2 regions of the Paenibacillus diazotrophicus genome follow, and region 1 is predicted to be linked to the other one. Evidence: riboswitches for the same ligand, from Rfam matches in the RefSeq annotation. Region 1 holds a riboswitch; the other holds the start of a gene.
What was found. A riboswitch is a leader RNA that binds a small molecule or an ion and turns the genes downstream of it on or off. The one in region 1 is predicted to bind glycine.
Positions count from the first base shown of each region.

Region 2: linked by a shared signal. The riboswitch ahead of gcvT (glycine cleavage system aminomethyltransferase GcvT) and the one ahead of ACAN54_RS12165 (amino acid permease) in region 1 are both predicted to bind glycine.

Region 1 is NZ_JBGJZN010000002.1:194,468-202,244, reverse strand. It holds gene ACAN54_RS12175 (GyrI-like domain-containing protein) at 1-407, opposite strand, end outside; gene ACAN54_RS12170 (leucine-rich repeat domain-containing protein) at 468-1,214, opposite strand; gene ACAN54_RS12165 (amino acid permease) at 1,407-2,792, opposite strand; glycine riboswitch at 2,923-3,002, opposite strand; gene ACAN54_RS12160 (5-methyltetrahydropteroyltriglutamate--homocysteine S-methyltransferase) at 3,129-4,268, opposite strand; gene ACAN54_RS12155 (aldehyde dehydrogenase) at 4,415-5,806, opposite strand; gene ACAN54_RS12150 (ArsR/SmtB family transcription factor) at 5,836-6,138, opposite strand; gene ACAN54_RS12145 (hypothetical protein) at 6,337-6,717, opposite strand; gene ACAN54_RS12140 (sugar-binding protein) at 6,956-7,777, opposite strand, start outside.
Region 2 is NZ_JBGJZN010000003.1:592,924-600,700, forward strand. It holds gene ACAN54_RS16735 (LuxR C-terminal-related transcriptional regulator) at 316-987, shown strand; gene gcvPB (aminomethyl-transferring glycine dehydrogenase subunit GcvPB) at 1,112-2,572, opposite strand; gene gcvPA (aminomethyl-transferring glycine dehydrogenase subunit GcvPA) at 2,569-3,921, opposite strand; gene gcvT (glycine cleavage system aminomethyltransferase GcvT) at 3,918-5,042, opposite strand; glycine riboswitch at 5,227-5,322, opposite strand; gene gcvH (glycine cleavage system protein GcvH) at 5,507-5,899, shown strand; gene ACAN54_RS16760 (flagellar motor protein MotB) at 6,007-6,855, opposite strand; gene ACAN54_RS16765 (flagellar motor protein) at 6,852-7,637, opposite strand.

The DNA.
Region 1 (7,777 bases):
CCAGTATAGGTTCTTTCATCCGGTGATTCCTTGAAGTAAGTCCAGATCTCATGCCACGCCTCAGCTACTACTTCGTGCACAGGCCCTTTTTTCGTCTTAAATACGAGGTATTTACTTTCGGGAACGACCGCAACTGCATAATCATTGTTACCTTGAACCGAATCACTGCTTGATTCATGCCCAATGACAACCGTGTAAGCTCCGCTGGCATCACTCTCATAATCCGTATACACCGCGTAAATGAAATGCGGATTCCTAGCCCCGGCTGCAGTTACGAGATTGCTCTGAAAATAAGTCTCCCACAGCTTGGACAATTGCCCTTCCGGTCCTGCCTCTGCGGCGTTCGTAGTACGTACAGATACTCCGGTAATTATCAGTTTTGGCTTGTGAATTGAAAAAGTGTTCATGGTCCATCCCCCTCTTGCACTCAATTATACAAGGAGAAAGTAGACAGCTTGCTGTCATGTTTAACCGTTATCCCCCAAATCCACTATGACACCGTTGTTCTCCAGATTCTGAATGACCTGCTCCGCTTGCTTATTCAGCGGGTTATCTGCCAAAAATACTTCTTTTAAATGCGGCATAGTCTCCAGTACTTCAATATCCTGAATGAGGTTATCATCCAGATAAAGATGCTCCAAGGTTGAGTTATTTTTTAACGGCGTCAAATCTTTAATTTGATTACCGCTCAGTATGAGCCATTCTAACTTCAAATTCTGAAGAGGTCTTAGATCTGCCACCTGATTATTGCCAGCCAGAAGATCCGTCAGCTTATGTAGATTCTTAAGCGGTGCTAGACTCTTTATCTTATTGCCTTGAACAACCAGATTTTCCAGTGAACTTAACCCGGATAGCGGTGAAAGGTCAGTAATCTGATTCCCGTCAACGGCTACAAACGTCAGTTTTTTCAGCTTACTGAGCGGTGTAATACTTTTAATCTTTTGGCCGGGAACAAACAAGCTCTGCAGGTTAACGGCATATTCAAGTCCTTGCAAACTGACGATTTTATTCTTGGATTCCATAGGATACAAAGAATCCAACTTCTGCAGATCAACTGCCTTCACCTCTTTATTAGCCGGCAGCTTTAATTCCGCCCGAATGGCTTTTGCCAAAGCCGGGTCCGTAATGAGAGATGCGGCCCAAATGGATGTTACCGGTAAGAATACGACAACCAAACAGAATACGATGATACTTTTTACTAATTTAGCAGGCATTTAGATTCTCCTTTTTATAAACCTGAATAGTGACCCTCCTTTCTTTTATCGGATTTTTCACAAAAACTTACAGCACCTCTCCCATGACTCTATGATTATCCTGCCTTTGATTCATGAGGTATAGCCCCGTATTAAATAAAAAAAAGCCTCCAAAACCACTGGGAAGCGGAATGGAGGGCTGCTGTGATTTTATTAATGGCTTGTTGGTTCTGCACTAATTACTTTGTCGCTCTGTTCCCTTTTCCTGTTATTCACCGAATACAAAACAAACAACAGAATAAACCACAGAGGCGTAAACAATAATGCCGGACGCGTATCTTCAGCAAACAGCATAATCACCAGTATCGCAGCAAACAAAGCTAAGACCACAACATTAATCGCCGGCGTGAACGGTGCTTTGAATTTGGATTTTGCCTGCAGATCAGGCCGGGTCTTCTTATATTGGATATGGCATACGAGAACCACACCCCACACCCAGATAAAACAAATGGCACTTATAGTGGTTACAATTCCAAAAGCCTGCTCCGGAACGAGTTTGCTCAGAAGAGCCCCGGCAGATATGACAAGCGTGGATACGAATAACGAATTCCCGGGGACATGATTTTTATTCAGTTTGGCAAAATGAGCGGACGCCCGGTCCTTCCGGCTCAGATTATATAGAATCCGGCTGGTCGAGAACATCCCGCTGTTGCATGCGGAAGCGGCTGAAGTTAATACGACGAAATTGATAATCCCCGCAGCGATTGGAATCCCTACCAGACTAAAGGTTCTCACAAAAGGGCTTTCCGCCGGACTGAGCTCCGTCCATGGGTTAATGCACAGCAGGACGAATAACGCACCAACGTAGAAGAAGAGGATACGCAGAGGGATTTTGTTGATCGCGGACGGGATATTTTTCTCCGGATCTGCAGTTTCCGCTGCCGACACCCCTACTAATTCCACGCCGACATAAGCAAATACAACCATCTGGAAGGAAAATAAAAAACCTTTCACACCGTTCGGAAACACCCCTCCGTGTTCCCACAGATTCCGGACCGTTACCGATCCTGCATCCGTTTTGAGCCCCATAATCAGGAAAATGACGCCAATACCGATTAACGCAAGGATCGTGATGACCTTGATTAGAGCAAACCAGAACTCGAGTTCTCCGAAGTTTTTGACGGTCAGTAAATTAAGTCCTAACAAAATGATCAGGCAGACGACAGCCGGTACCCAATGCGGAATATTGAACCAGTACTGCACATATACGCCTACTGCAATTACATCAGCCATGGCCGTCATGATCCAGCAGAACCAATAGGTCCAGCCCGTGATGAACGCGACCCGGGGACCCAGATAGTCTTCGGCAATATCCGTGAATGACTGATATCCCGCTTTTGACAGCAGAAGCTCTCCAAGTGCCCTCATTACGAAAAATACAGCGATACCTACGATTAGATAGGTAATCATGATGGATGGCCCTGCCTGCTGAATCGCTTTACCCGACCCCAGGAATAATCCTGTACCAATGGTGCCTCCGATGGCGATCAGTTGAACATGCCGGTTTGCCAGTTCTCTTTTTAATTCGGTTTGTGCCATACCTTATTCCCCCTTATGAATACATACATTGATGCACAAAAAAAAAGAGACTGGATGTCATCCAATCTCCCGGTTCATAAGAATAGGAAAGAATACTTGCCTGCTGATGCATCAGCATGACAAATACATTCCGTACTCTTCTGTCCTTTTGCCTGAGATTGTGAACCCTTCGGCGCCGCGAAATTCCGCGGTCTCTCCAGAAGCTGCTCCTGCTATAGTGTGATCCATAGCAATCATAGCTTGCGAATTATGAAGTTAATGTACAATGTGTTTCTGATATTCTAACATATTACTTGCGATGTGAGTGTTAGATCAGTGATAAAAGTCTCAAGCTAATTATTTCCAGATTTCTTCGGCAATCTCTTTAATATAGGCCAGTTTGTTCCACTGCTGTTCTTCTGTCAGGCGGTTGCCTTCTTCCGTGGAAGCAAATCCGCATTGGGGGCTTAGGCAAATCCGGTTCAAATCGACGTATTGCTTCGCTTCCTCAATGCGCTTCAGAATATCCTCTTTGTTCTCAAGCTCACCAAATTTGGAGGAGAACAGGCCAAGCACAACCTGCTGATTGTCCTTCAGGAAACGAAGCGGCTTGAAATCACCTGCCCGCTCTGTATCAAACTCCAGATAATAGCCGGAGTAGTTATCAATGCTAAGTAGCGTTTGCGCGATAGGCTCGTAACCTCCGCCTACTCCAGCATAAGTCGAAACATAATTGCCCCGGCAGACATGTGTTGTAACCACGAGATCGTCCGGCAGACCCGATACCACCGCCTCGTTCAATCTGGCAAATTCATCCGCATAATCAGCCACATTCACGCCAATCTGCTGCATGAATGAAATAAACTGTTCGTCGCAAAGTGCCCCCCACGTGCAATCGTCAATCTGAATACTGCGGCAGCCTGCTTCATAGAAGGCAAGAATCGACGCTTTGTACGCCTTGGCAATATCCGACACCAGTTCCTCCCGATTCGGATAGATGGCGTTCGTAGTTTCCTTATTTTCTGCCCGGTCCAGCTCGAACAGGAATTGCGCAGCCGCAGGAATTGATTGACGCGCAACAACGTCTTCGCCTGCAACTCCTTTTAGGAATGCATAATGGGATACAAAAGGATGACTGCTGTAACCTATTTTGCCGGTCAGGCGGGCGGTTTCCGGTCTGGACTGTGCGCCGTTGAATTGATAGCCCTGGTCAATAATCGTCCGCTCTACACCGTCAAATCCCCAGAAGAAGTCCAAATGCCACCAGGAGCGGCGGAATTCACCGTCGGTTACCGCTTGCAGGCCAACCTCTTTTTGTTTCTGTACGAGCTTAATGATTTCGGCGTTCTCCACTTCCTGGAGCTGCCCGGCAGTAATTTCACCGTTCTTGAATTGCAATCTGGCCTCTTTCAACGCGCCCGGGCGCAGGAAGCTGCCGACAATGTCATATCGGAATGGAGTAATGGTTCTCTTCTTAGGTTCGGTTTGTGTGCTCATAGGTTAATCTCCTCGTAAAATAGAATGAATTCAATATAGCATACCCAATGGATATGCCATTCTACGAAAGAGATATAGCAGGCTATAGGAATTGGTTATAGCCGGAATGAGCATTGAAACTTTGACTTAGCATGTGAACTGCGGCATTATCGCATGATCTTCCTGACCCACTTGACCTTGTCGCCATAAGGCGGAAATAAGAAAGGGATATCCAGCTTCGTGCTCTTGGTCAGGACGCTTTTGGTATGGGAGAACAGTTCGAAGCTATATTTCCCGTGATACGCGCCGATCCCGGCATTCCCTACTCCCCCAAAGGGCAGGTGGTGATTGGCAACATGGCTGATCGTATCATTCACACACCCGCCGCCGAAGGAGACTCGTGAGAGTACTTCCTGCTCAACCTGAGATTGTTCGGTGAACAAGTACAATGCCAATGGTTTGGGACGGGCGTTCACCATTTCAATGGCCTCCTCCACCTGACGGAAGCCCATAATGGGCAGTATTGGCCCAAAAAGTTCATCCTGCATCGCAGGGTCCGACCAAGAGGTAGCGGCAAGAAGCGTCGGCTCGATATAGAGCTCCTCTCTGACTGTTGTCCCGCCCGCAAGCACGCTATTGAGCTCCGCTTCCAGAATGGCGGCCAGCCGGTCGAATTGGCGTTCATTAACGATTCGGCCATAATCCGGACTAACTCTTGCGTCCGGCCCGAAGAAGGTGGCCAGCACCCTTTTCATCCGGGTAATCAATTCCTCTCTAATCTCTTCATGGGCAAGCACATAATCCGGGGCAATACAGGTCTGACCGGCGTTGATCATCTTCCCCCAAATTATCCGTTTGGCCGCAACATCGAGATTCGCAGTCCGCTCGACGATTGCCGGACTTTTGCCTCCAAGCTCCAGCGTGACGGGCACAAGGTGCTCTGCTGCGGCTTTCATGACAATCTTTCCAACCGGCACACTCCCTGTAAAAAAGATATAATCAAAAGGAGCATGAATCAGCGCCGAGGTGGTCTCCTTCTCTCCTTCAATCACCCGGATATACGTCTCGTCAAAGGTTTCACCGATGAGCTTTTTAACGGCAGCAGTCACTGCAGGGGTATTCTCGGAGGGTTTCAAGACTGCACTGTTCCCTGCCGCAATGGCTCCGATCAGCGGCTCAATCAGCAATTGGAACGGGTAATTATAGGGTCCGATGATTAGAACGGTTCCGTAGGGCTCTTTATACTGGTGACTTCTGGATAATGCAAGATAGAACGGTGTTTTTACCCTTTGCGGCTTCATCCACCGCTTCAAATGCTTGCTCATGTAGCGGATGCTGTCCAGCGTATAGCCTATCTCCGTCGAATAAGCATCAAATTCACTTTTGTGCAGATCCTGATACAACGCCGCCAGTAACGTCTGCTCGTTCCGTCTGATCGCGTCCGCCAGCTTTCCCAGCTGCTCCAGACGAAACTCCACGCTTCGCGTATAACCGCTATTGAATCTCTCGCGGTACTCCTGCAGGATTTCATTTACCTGCTCCGGGTTCCACTGCTTCATATTCCTGCTCCTTTTTAAATAAAATAGGTTTAGAGACAATCCCGTTCCAAAGCCATTAGAAGCCTTCTTAACAAGTCCACCGATTCCTGCATAGACAACTCATAATATCGCTGGGTCCCTAATTGCTCAACTTTGATTACTCCTGCATTCCTGAGCAATTTCAGATGATGGGACACTGCCGGCCGGGACAAAGTCAGCTTCTCGGTAATTTCATTCACCGTCATCCTGCCATCCTCGGATAGATGGAGCAGAATATCCTGACGGTGCGGATCGCTTAAAACTTGAAGAATTGGAAGGCTTTCGCGAAAAATCTGCAATGCCTGCTTTCCCATACTGGTGCCTCCCTGTCTCTGTAGTCTAAATGTTTAAACATTTAAACCAATGGTATAGTCTTATCTTACACTTTGCTTATTCCATAAGCAAGAGTGCTCCGATGAGTGGATGATAAAATGCCGCCTCTCCACAAAAAAGAAGGTGCGAGAAGCCGGTTCATCACCGGACGCTTCTCGCACCTTCATCTTCTTGTCTGTCTAGATCAACGCGTTGAAATGGCCCTCTGCATCAACCGTTGCCGTCCGGGGATCGGTCAGACCGATTCCCTTGAATCCTCCCTTTTGTTCAGTCCGCCAGACCGGGGAAGAGTCTTGAAGCGGAGGCGCCGGTACAAAATCGACGGAGGTGATACTCCCGCTTTTCTGCACCAGTTGGGCCTCAAGCAGTCGAATTTGCCGCTGCAGCTGCTCACGGCGGTAGGGAGTCTGCCGATCTCCACCCTGCGCTGCATTCACCTTGTCGAGTTCCATCAGCAGCCGGCTCCGCTGCTTCTCCAGGGAACTAACATCGCTTTGTGTGCTGCCGTATGCTGCAACGGGCTGTACCGGGCTTAGGCCAAATACTGTCTGTGCCGCCATGATCTTTCCCTCCGTTTCCTTGGCCCTCATTCTCAGTTCAGGCCTTTCGAAAGTTCTAGTCATATCTATTACCCGGCCGTCGCCGCGATGACAACATTCCATCGGCATATCCAAAAATAATCGTCGCATAGTCCCAGTCTGCTTCTTGTTTCGACCCTCCCTAAGGCCCACACTGAAGCCCTCAGGTGCAAATTAATGCAAATGCCGGAGCATCTTTAAGAAAGAGATTCTGAAAAGTCTATTTTTTAAACAAATCCGGCAATATGTCATAAATATATTGGTTCACCCAATTCCATGCATGTGTGCCGCCATCGCTGACGATAAAATAGAAATTCCCTTTATTCATGTCCGCTGAATATATGAAATTCTCTTTGAGCTGCTTCATGGCATCGATCTGAGGCTTCATGTTCGGATAAGCGATGTCCAAGCTGCCTGTGGCGCAGAACAGGTAGTAATCCTGTGGCGTGTAACCGGATTGTTTGGCTACATTGGCAAGATACGCCGCGGTTTCCTGTGCCTTGGTTCCTCCACCTCCCTGACCCATGATCCAACTGTCACCGCTCAGTGGCATATAATACTTGAAATAATCGAGACAATTGATGAACGTATACCAAGTCGTTACAGACCCCATGGAGAACCCGCCGAATGCCCGATGCCCTCGAGATGCTTTTAAATCCTCAGTACTAGCGGACGCTGCATAAGTATGGTATTTGGTTTCCACCATTGGAACAATGTCTTTCATTAATTCCTCGGGGAAGTACTCTGGTTCATTTTTCCCTCCATAAAAGGTAGGTGTCACTACAATAAGCGGCTCAATATCACCTTTGGCAATCATATTGTCCAGGATTCTCTTCATCTCTTTGCTTTCGCCGGGGCCGCCAAAAATGAGGTTTTCATTCTCGCCCCCGCCATGCATTAGGTACAGCACATTATATTTCTTACCAGCATCAGAAGCGTTGTAACCGGGGGGAAGATAAACGTTCAGCTTCTTTACGTCTTTCCCATTATTAAGATTAGTCGCAGTGTATGACAAACTTTCGATGGTACCCGGCTGGTTACT
Region 2 (7,777 bases), on a different contig from region 1:
ACTGCTATATTAGTAGAACATCAGATATTACATTCCAGTTAAACGTATCTCTTTCCCGAACTTCAGAAAGTTTATAGTATAGATAGGAAATATTGCCATAACAAATATAGATGTAATATTATTAGTGAATATATTCACAATTCTTCCGAATCCATTAACCATAACAACCAGGAGGTGTTTGTGTTGACTACCTTGAATTCCAGAATAAAAATGTGGTGTTCGCCGGATGATCTTCCAGCAGCTCAAGCTGCGTCTTTTCTCCCCGGTCATTCATCCAATACATATAGTGCGTTGCACCCGCCGGTGGTCTCTTGCGTGAAAGAGAACAAAGCGGTATACAGTGAAGCCATGGTATCTTCCATGCGGGCGGAGATGGTGGCGATCAGCCAGTTCATTCCCATTCCTTATGTCGTGTTTCTGGCAGATGAAGAGGGTTGGATTCTCGATCTGATCTGCTCCTCGCGGAGTCTTCAGGAGAACATGGACCATGCGGGGCTGGGTGCAGGCATCAATCTTTCCAAACGGTATTCGGGCCTGAATGCTGTCTCACTGGCGATGGAGATGAACCTTATTGGGGTAGTACGGGGAATGGAGCATACAGATGCTTCTTTTCAGAGCTGGAATTGTGTATGTGCACCCTTAAGTCTGGACGGTGGTACCCTTGGCTATGTGGATATTTCATTTGATTCGAAGCAGCCGATAGATTTTGCAATTCCGTTTGTTCAGCAATTGGCAGATAATGTGGCGTATAAAAGGATGGTTAACAATGCTAGTTTGCAAAAGTTCCGACTCGACATGGTGCTTAGCAAGTATAAGCTGACGGCGAGAGAGAAGGAGGTAGCTGCACTGTGGTTAACGGACAAAAGTGCACTGCATATCTCGAGCGCGCTGGGGATCAGTGAGGGCTCTGTGCGGAATGTAGTGAAGAGTATTTATATCAAAATGAATGTAAATGACCGCTCCCACTTTGCCAAAAAACTTATCTGAACAGCAAAGCGGCTAACCCGCGAAGCCAGGAATGACTTCGGGATTAGCCGCTTTGCGTTATGGTAAACTGCAATTCATTAAGAAAAATGGTGTAACTGTTTCTGTATATGGTTTACGTAGTACTTTACCCGCAAGAACAGTTCAGTACCGGCTTCCGCGCGGCTTGCGTCTCGTCCAGACGGCTGATCTCCGTAGTATGCGGAGCATTGATCACGATCTCCGGCGTTTCCTGGGCTTCCTTGACGATCTGGATCATGGTATCGATGAACCCGTCAAGCGTTTCCTTGCTCTCGGTTTCGGTGGGCTCGATCATCATGCATTCCTCTACCGTCAGTGGGAAGTATACGGTTGGCGGATGGTAGCCGAAGTCGAGCAGCCGCTTGGCCACGTCCAGTGTGCGTACACCGTACTGCTTAAGATTTCTGCCGGACATGACGAATTCATGCTTGCAGATGCCCGGATAAGGGATTTCAAAATACGGTGCGAGCCGGTGCATCATATAGTTGGCGTTCAGCACAGCGTTCTCGGAGACCTCGCGCAGGCCGTCCGGTCCGTAGGTACGGATATAGGCGTAGGCTCGGACCAGGATACCAAAGTTGCCATAAAAGGCTTTGACGCGTCCGATCGATTCCGGACCACCGTAGTTCAGCGAGTAGCTACTGTCTTGCGTTTGAACTACTGTCGGCTGTGGCAGGAACGGGATCAGCTTCGCTTTTACACCGACCGGTCCGGCTCCCGGACCGCCGCCGCCGTGCGGGGTGCTCATTGTTTTGTGCAGATTCAGGTGCACCACATCGAAGCCCATATCGCCGGGGCGGGTAATGCCCATAATCGCATTAGAGTTGGCTCCGTCGTAATAGAGCAGGCCGCCTGCTTCGTGTACGATCTGGGCGATTTCGACGATTTGCGTCTCGAACAATCCGAGCGTGCTAGGATTGGTAAGCATCAGGGCAGCGGTGTCACTGCCGACAGCCGCTTTCAGGGCTTCCAGGTCAACCATCCCTTTGTCGTTGGAGGGGATGGTTACCGTCACCAGACCAGCCGCAGAGGCGCTGGCCGGATTGGTGCCGTGCGAGGAGTCGGGCACGATGACCTTGGAGCGGGTCTCGCCGCGGCTCTCATGGTAGGCGCGGATCATCATCAGGCCGGTCCATTCCCCGTGGGCACCGGCGGCTGGCTGCAGAGATACGGCATCCATGCCGGTCAGTGCAGCCAGATCCTTTTGCAGAGTATACATCAGTTCAAGTGCGCCTTGAATACTCTCTTCGGGCTGGTAAGGGTGAATCTTGGCCAGGCCCAGGAAGCGGGCGACATCTTCATTAATCTTCGGGTTGTATTTCATTGTGCAGGAGCCGAGTGGATAGAAGCCGTTGTCTACACCGAAGTTGCGGCGGGACAGTGCGGTATAGTGGCGGATCACATCCACCTCTGATACTTCCGGCAAGACTACCGGCTCGCTTCTAAGGAGTCCGGCGGGAATCAGGGCATCGATGCTCTCTTCCTGCGGAACATCGCACACGGGCAGGGAATAAGCCGAGCGGCCGGGACGGCTAAGCTCGAAGATCAGACTTTGTTCCGGTTTCATATACAGCCCTCCAATGCGCTTGCGAATTGGTCAATTTCTGTTTTGCTTCTTTTCTCGGTGACGGCAACCAGCATATGACCGGCCAATTCAGGATAATCCCGGCCCAGATCATAACCTCCGAGATAGCCTTCCTTCAGCAGCTTGGAGTTAATCTCGCTGACGCTGCTTCCCTCAGGGAGCTTCAGGACAAATTCATTGAAGAAGGGTGCGCTGAATGCAGGAGCAGCACCAGTCCGTTCACCGAGCTTGCCAGCTGCGTAATGGCTCTTGCGGATGTTCAGTTCTCCAACCTCACGCATGCCCTCTTTGCCCATAACGGATAGGTAGACAGAGGCACATAACGCGAGCAGTGCTTGGTTGGAACAGATGTTGGACGTCGCTTTTTCGCGGCGGATATGCTGCTCGCGGGCCTGCAGGGTCAGTACGAAACCGCGTTTGCCGTTACGGTCAACGGTCTGGCCGACAATCCGGCCCGGCATGCGGCGCATAAGAGGCTCGGCTACGGCGAAGAAGCCGCAGGTAGGCCCGCCGAGTGAAGCCGGAATGCCTAGCGGCTGGGCATCACCGACTACAATGTCGGCGCCAAGCTTACCCGGCGTTTCGAGAATACCGAGGGCCAGCGGATTGGCACTGACGACGAGCAGGCCTTTCACTACATGGATCAGCGGCTCAATGGCGCTGAGATCTTCAATGGCGCCGAAGAAGTTCGGCGACTGTACCAGTACGGCAGCTGTGTCGCCGTCAATCGCAGCAGCAAGCTTGGCCTGATCCGTTACTCCGTCCTTGTAGTCAATCTCTACAACATCCAGGCCCCATGCACCCGCAGAGGTACGCAGCACCTGGCGTGCCTCAGGGTGAACAGTGCGGGAGACAATCAGCTTTTTGCGTTTTGTCGCACCGGCCGCAAGCACAGCAGCTTCCGAGAAGGCGGTCGCGCCGTCGTACATGCTGGCATTTGCTACTTTCATGCCGGTCAGCTCACAGATATAGGACTGGAACTCGAAGATCGCCTGCAGCTCGCCTTGGCTGATCTCCGGCTGGTAAGGGGTGTAGGCGGTATAAAACTCCGAGCGGGAAATCACATGGTTAATAACAACGGGGATATGGTGGTCATACAGCCCTGCACCGAGGAAGCTGGCATGGGTGTCGAAGCTGGCATTGCGGTCGGACAGCTCTTTCATATGGCGGAGCAGGGCGTATTCATCAAGCGCTTCAGACATCGGCATCGTTCCCTGATAACGGACAGCTTGAGGGATGTCGGCGAACAGTTCCTCCACGGACTGAATCCCGATAGCCTCCATCATCTCCTTGCGGTCTTGCTCGGTCATCGGCAGATAACGGTGCTTCATTGCGGCTTCACTCCTTGGCTCTTTTTATAGAATGGCGCTTTGACCACGGCCGCCTTAAGCTGCTTGCCGCGAATCTCCACGTAAACCTCTGTTCCAATCTCTGTATAGGCAGCGTCCAGCAGGGCCAGACCCAAATTGCGTTTCAGCGTTGGGGACTGTGTGCCTGTAGTGACCTCCCCGATCTTCACACCTTCCGCATAGACCGGATAATGTGAGCGTGGAATGCCCCGGTCAATCATCTCTAGTCCCACGAGGCGGCGGGGGAGCCCAGCTTCCTTCTGCTTCACCAGTGCGTCCTTGCCGATGAAGCCGGCTTTATCCAGCTTCACGAAGAACTGTACGCCAGCTTCGAGCGGTGTAATGTCCGCCGACAGCTCCTGGCCGTACAGCGGCAGCTTGGCTTCGAACCGAAGCGTATCGCGTGCCCCGAGTCCGGCGGGAGTCAGTCCGTGTGGTGCACCGGCCGCAAGCAGGCCGTTCCAGAGCGCAGCTGCTGTGTCCAGCGGCGCGTATAGTTCAAATCCGTCCTCACCGGTATATCCGGTCCGGGAGAGCAGAACCTCTACGCCGCAGACCACAGCACGCTCGATGAAATGGAACGGGGCAAGCTCCGCAATGGGAGAAGAGGTGACTTCGGCCAGAATCGTCTCCGCCAATGGGCCTTGCAGTGCGAGGAGCAGCGTCTCGTCAGATACATTCTTCAGCGTTACACCGCTGAATTCATCGGTTAGATGCTCCTGCAGCCAATGGAAGTCTTTGTCGATATTGGAGGCATTGACGACCAGCATGTAATGTTCTTCGCCGAGGCGGTAGACCAGCAGATCATCAACCACACCACCGCTTGTATAGAGCATCAGGGTGTACTGCGCGCCGCCATCCTGAAGACGGCTGACATCATTGGTGGTCATCTGCTGCAGAAAGGCTTCCGAGCCGCTGCCGCTGACCATGAATTCCCCCATGTGCGATACATCGAACAGTCCGGCCTTCTGGCGGACCGCCTCATGCTCCTTCACGATTCCCGTGAACTGCACCGGCAGCTCCCAGCCGCCAAAATCAATACATCTGGACTCCGCATAAGCGGCGTAAAGGTCGTAAAAAGGTGTTCTTTTCAAAGCATCCATCGGCTCACTCCCTTGTCTTTATTACATGCGAAAAAGGACAGGCAAAAGACGAATATGCACAACCCGCATATAAGTCTTCCGCTCTGTCCCTTGTACCTGAGAGTTACCCTGCTATAAGCCGCGCAGGTTTCCCCGTTGGTGATCCGAATCCCGCCAGGCAGGTTCGAATAGCTCTCCAGAGATGCGTCCGGCAAAGGTCCTTTTGCCTGAGAGATTCACCCTTCCGGGCTTACTCCTTCGGCGCTGTCTTCTCGCAGACAGTCTCTCCCTATGCCTTCATTCGCAAACCGTATTGTTTTCTACTGACTCCATTAAACCGGGTATACAACTCCGCTGTCAACATAAAAACGTCAAAAAGATGACAAATTTTATTTTCCTGTCAGCTATATTGACATTGCGCAGCGCAATCACTTAGTCTATAACTAATTTTACAACTCCAAATTTGGAAAAGAGGCGGCTTAAGAATGAGTGAAGTGCTAGACGACCTGTTGTATAGCGAAGAACATGAATGGGCGCAGCAGGGTGAAGGGCGCATAGTACGTGTCGGAATTACGGATCATGCCCAGCATCTGCTCGGCGATATCGTATTTGTGGAGTTTCCTGAAGTGGGGGCAGCCATCTCGGCTGGTGACAGCGTGGGCAGCATCGAATCCGTCAAGACGGTATCCGAGCTCTATTCTCCGGTATCAGGGACCGTGACCAAGATCAACGACGCACTGGAAGCCAGTCCGGAGCTGATTAACGATCAGCCTTACAGCGGCGGATGGATTTTTGAGCTGGAAATCACCGGTGAGTTCGCCGAAGCAGCGTCGGGACTGCTGGATGCGGCAGCGTATGGCAAGTTGATTGAAGAATAGGATATCCTTCGAACTCTAGTTTCGGCGTATAAAATAAAGACAGACTCTCACATCACATTTTGTGCCACTAATGTGTGAGGTCTGTCTTTTTGTGGTCTAATTGTGCGCTACTCCCCTTCCTGAAGCTGCCGCAGTACCGTAATCTCTACGCGCCGGTTTTTCTGCCGTCCTTCTGCAGTAGAATTGCTCACAGCAGGGCGGGTATCAGCATATCCGGCATATTGAAACGTATTCGGATTCAACCCCTCTTTATCCAAAAAGAAGCGCAGCACCGAGAGAGCACGGGCGCCGGACAGTTCCCAGTTGTCGTTATAACGGGAGCCGGCAGACACTGGTGTATTATCGGTATGGCCCTCGATGCTGATGGTTGCTCCAATTCCGCGGAATAGTCCAGACAGCTGCCGCAGCGCGGGGAGCGCGGGTGCTTTGAGCTCGGCCTGTCCGACGTCGAACAGGTAACGGTCACTGAGCGTAATCGCAATGCCTTGCGGTTTATCCGCCACAAAGATCTGGTCTCCCAGATTGTTGTCGTTGACATATTTGGTGATGACGCCCATTAGCGCAGCCAATTTGGCTTCCTGTTCACGGAAGGACTGCTCACGAGCCGAAGGCTCTGTGCTGTCAGGGGATGGGCTGGCCGCATTGTCCTGATTGAGACCGGCTCCATCCTTGCCATTCTCCTCCCCATTCTGACCTTTCCCCGTCCCTTCCGATTGCAGTCCCTTTTGACCATCCAGCACGCCGCTTCCACCATCCAATACCGGATTTCCGCTTCTGAAAGTGTCCGTTAAAGAGCTGGTGACGATGTTGAATTTATGTGTATCCAGACTGCTCATGGCATACAGAACCACGAAGAAAATAAGTAGCAGTGTAATCAGATCGGCATAGGTAATCATCCACCGGTCGCCGTTTTCTCTTCCTCCTGTGCGTGGCTGCCTACGGTTTCTCTGTCTCATGAGGGACCTCTGGTAGTCTCGATACGACGTTCCCTGGTGGAACGGTTCAAGAAGGAACTTAGCTTTTTACGGACAAGCTGGGGATGATCCCCGTTCTGAAGGGCAAGAATGCCTACCATAAGCATTTCCATAGTGCCCAGTTCACTTTGGCTGCGGGATTTGATTTTGGAGGCAATGGGTAAAAATATTAGATTAGCGCTGGCCACACCATATAGAGTTGCTGTAAAAGCAACTGCGATGGAAGCTCCCAGGTTGGAGGGATCGGTTAGACTGCTGAGTACGCGGATCAGACCCATAACCGTGCCGATGATGCCCATAGTGGGAGCATAGCCTCCTGCGGCTTCGAAGATTTTGGCATAGCCCTCGTATTTGAGCTCTTTAGCGTCCATCTCGAGCTCCAGAATCTGCCGGACCTGCTCGGGGTCTGTTCCATCAACAATGAGCATAAGTCCTTCACTGGTAAAAGGGTCGGGATGCTCTTCGGCTTTTTTCTCCAGGGCCAGCACACCGCCGCGTCTTAAGACTGCAGCCATAGCAATCAGCTCTTCTGCCTGTTCTTCTGAAGTATCCTTATGTCTGCCAAAAGCTACCCGTACCGCCGCTGGCACGGAACGCAACCTGGACGCTGTGAAGCTGATTAGCACGGCGGCAAGCGTGCCTCCGAATACGATAAGTGCAGCATTCAGCTGAAGCAGGCCGGACAGGCTTCCGCCTTCCCAGAAAAAACCGCCTATCATTGCGGCCAGACCAGCCAGCAGTCCGATAATTGAAGTAATATCCATGTGTTCAAGCTCCTTAAAGTTCTATATATTATGGTTTGCATGAATCTGGGCAACACTGTATAATAAACGGGAACAAGTATTCTTATCTTCCATATATTTCAGTAGGTATGGAGTGAGAATCATCAGGGCCACAATAATAA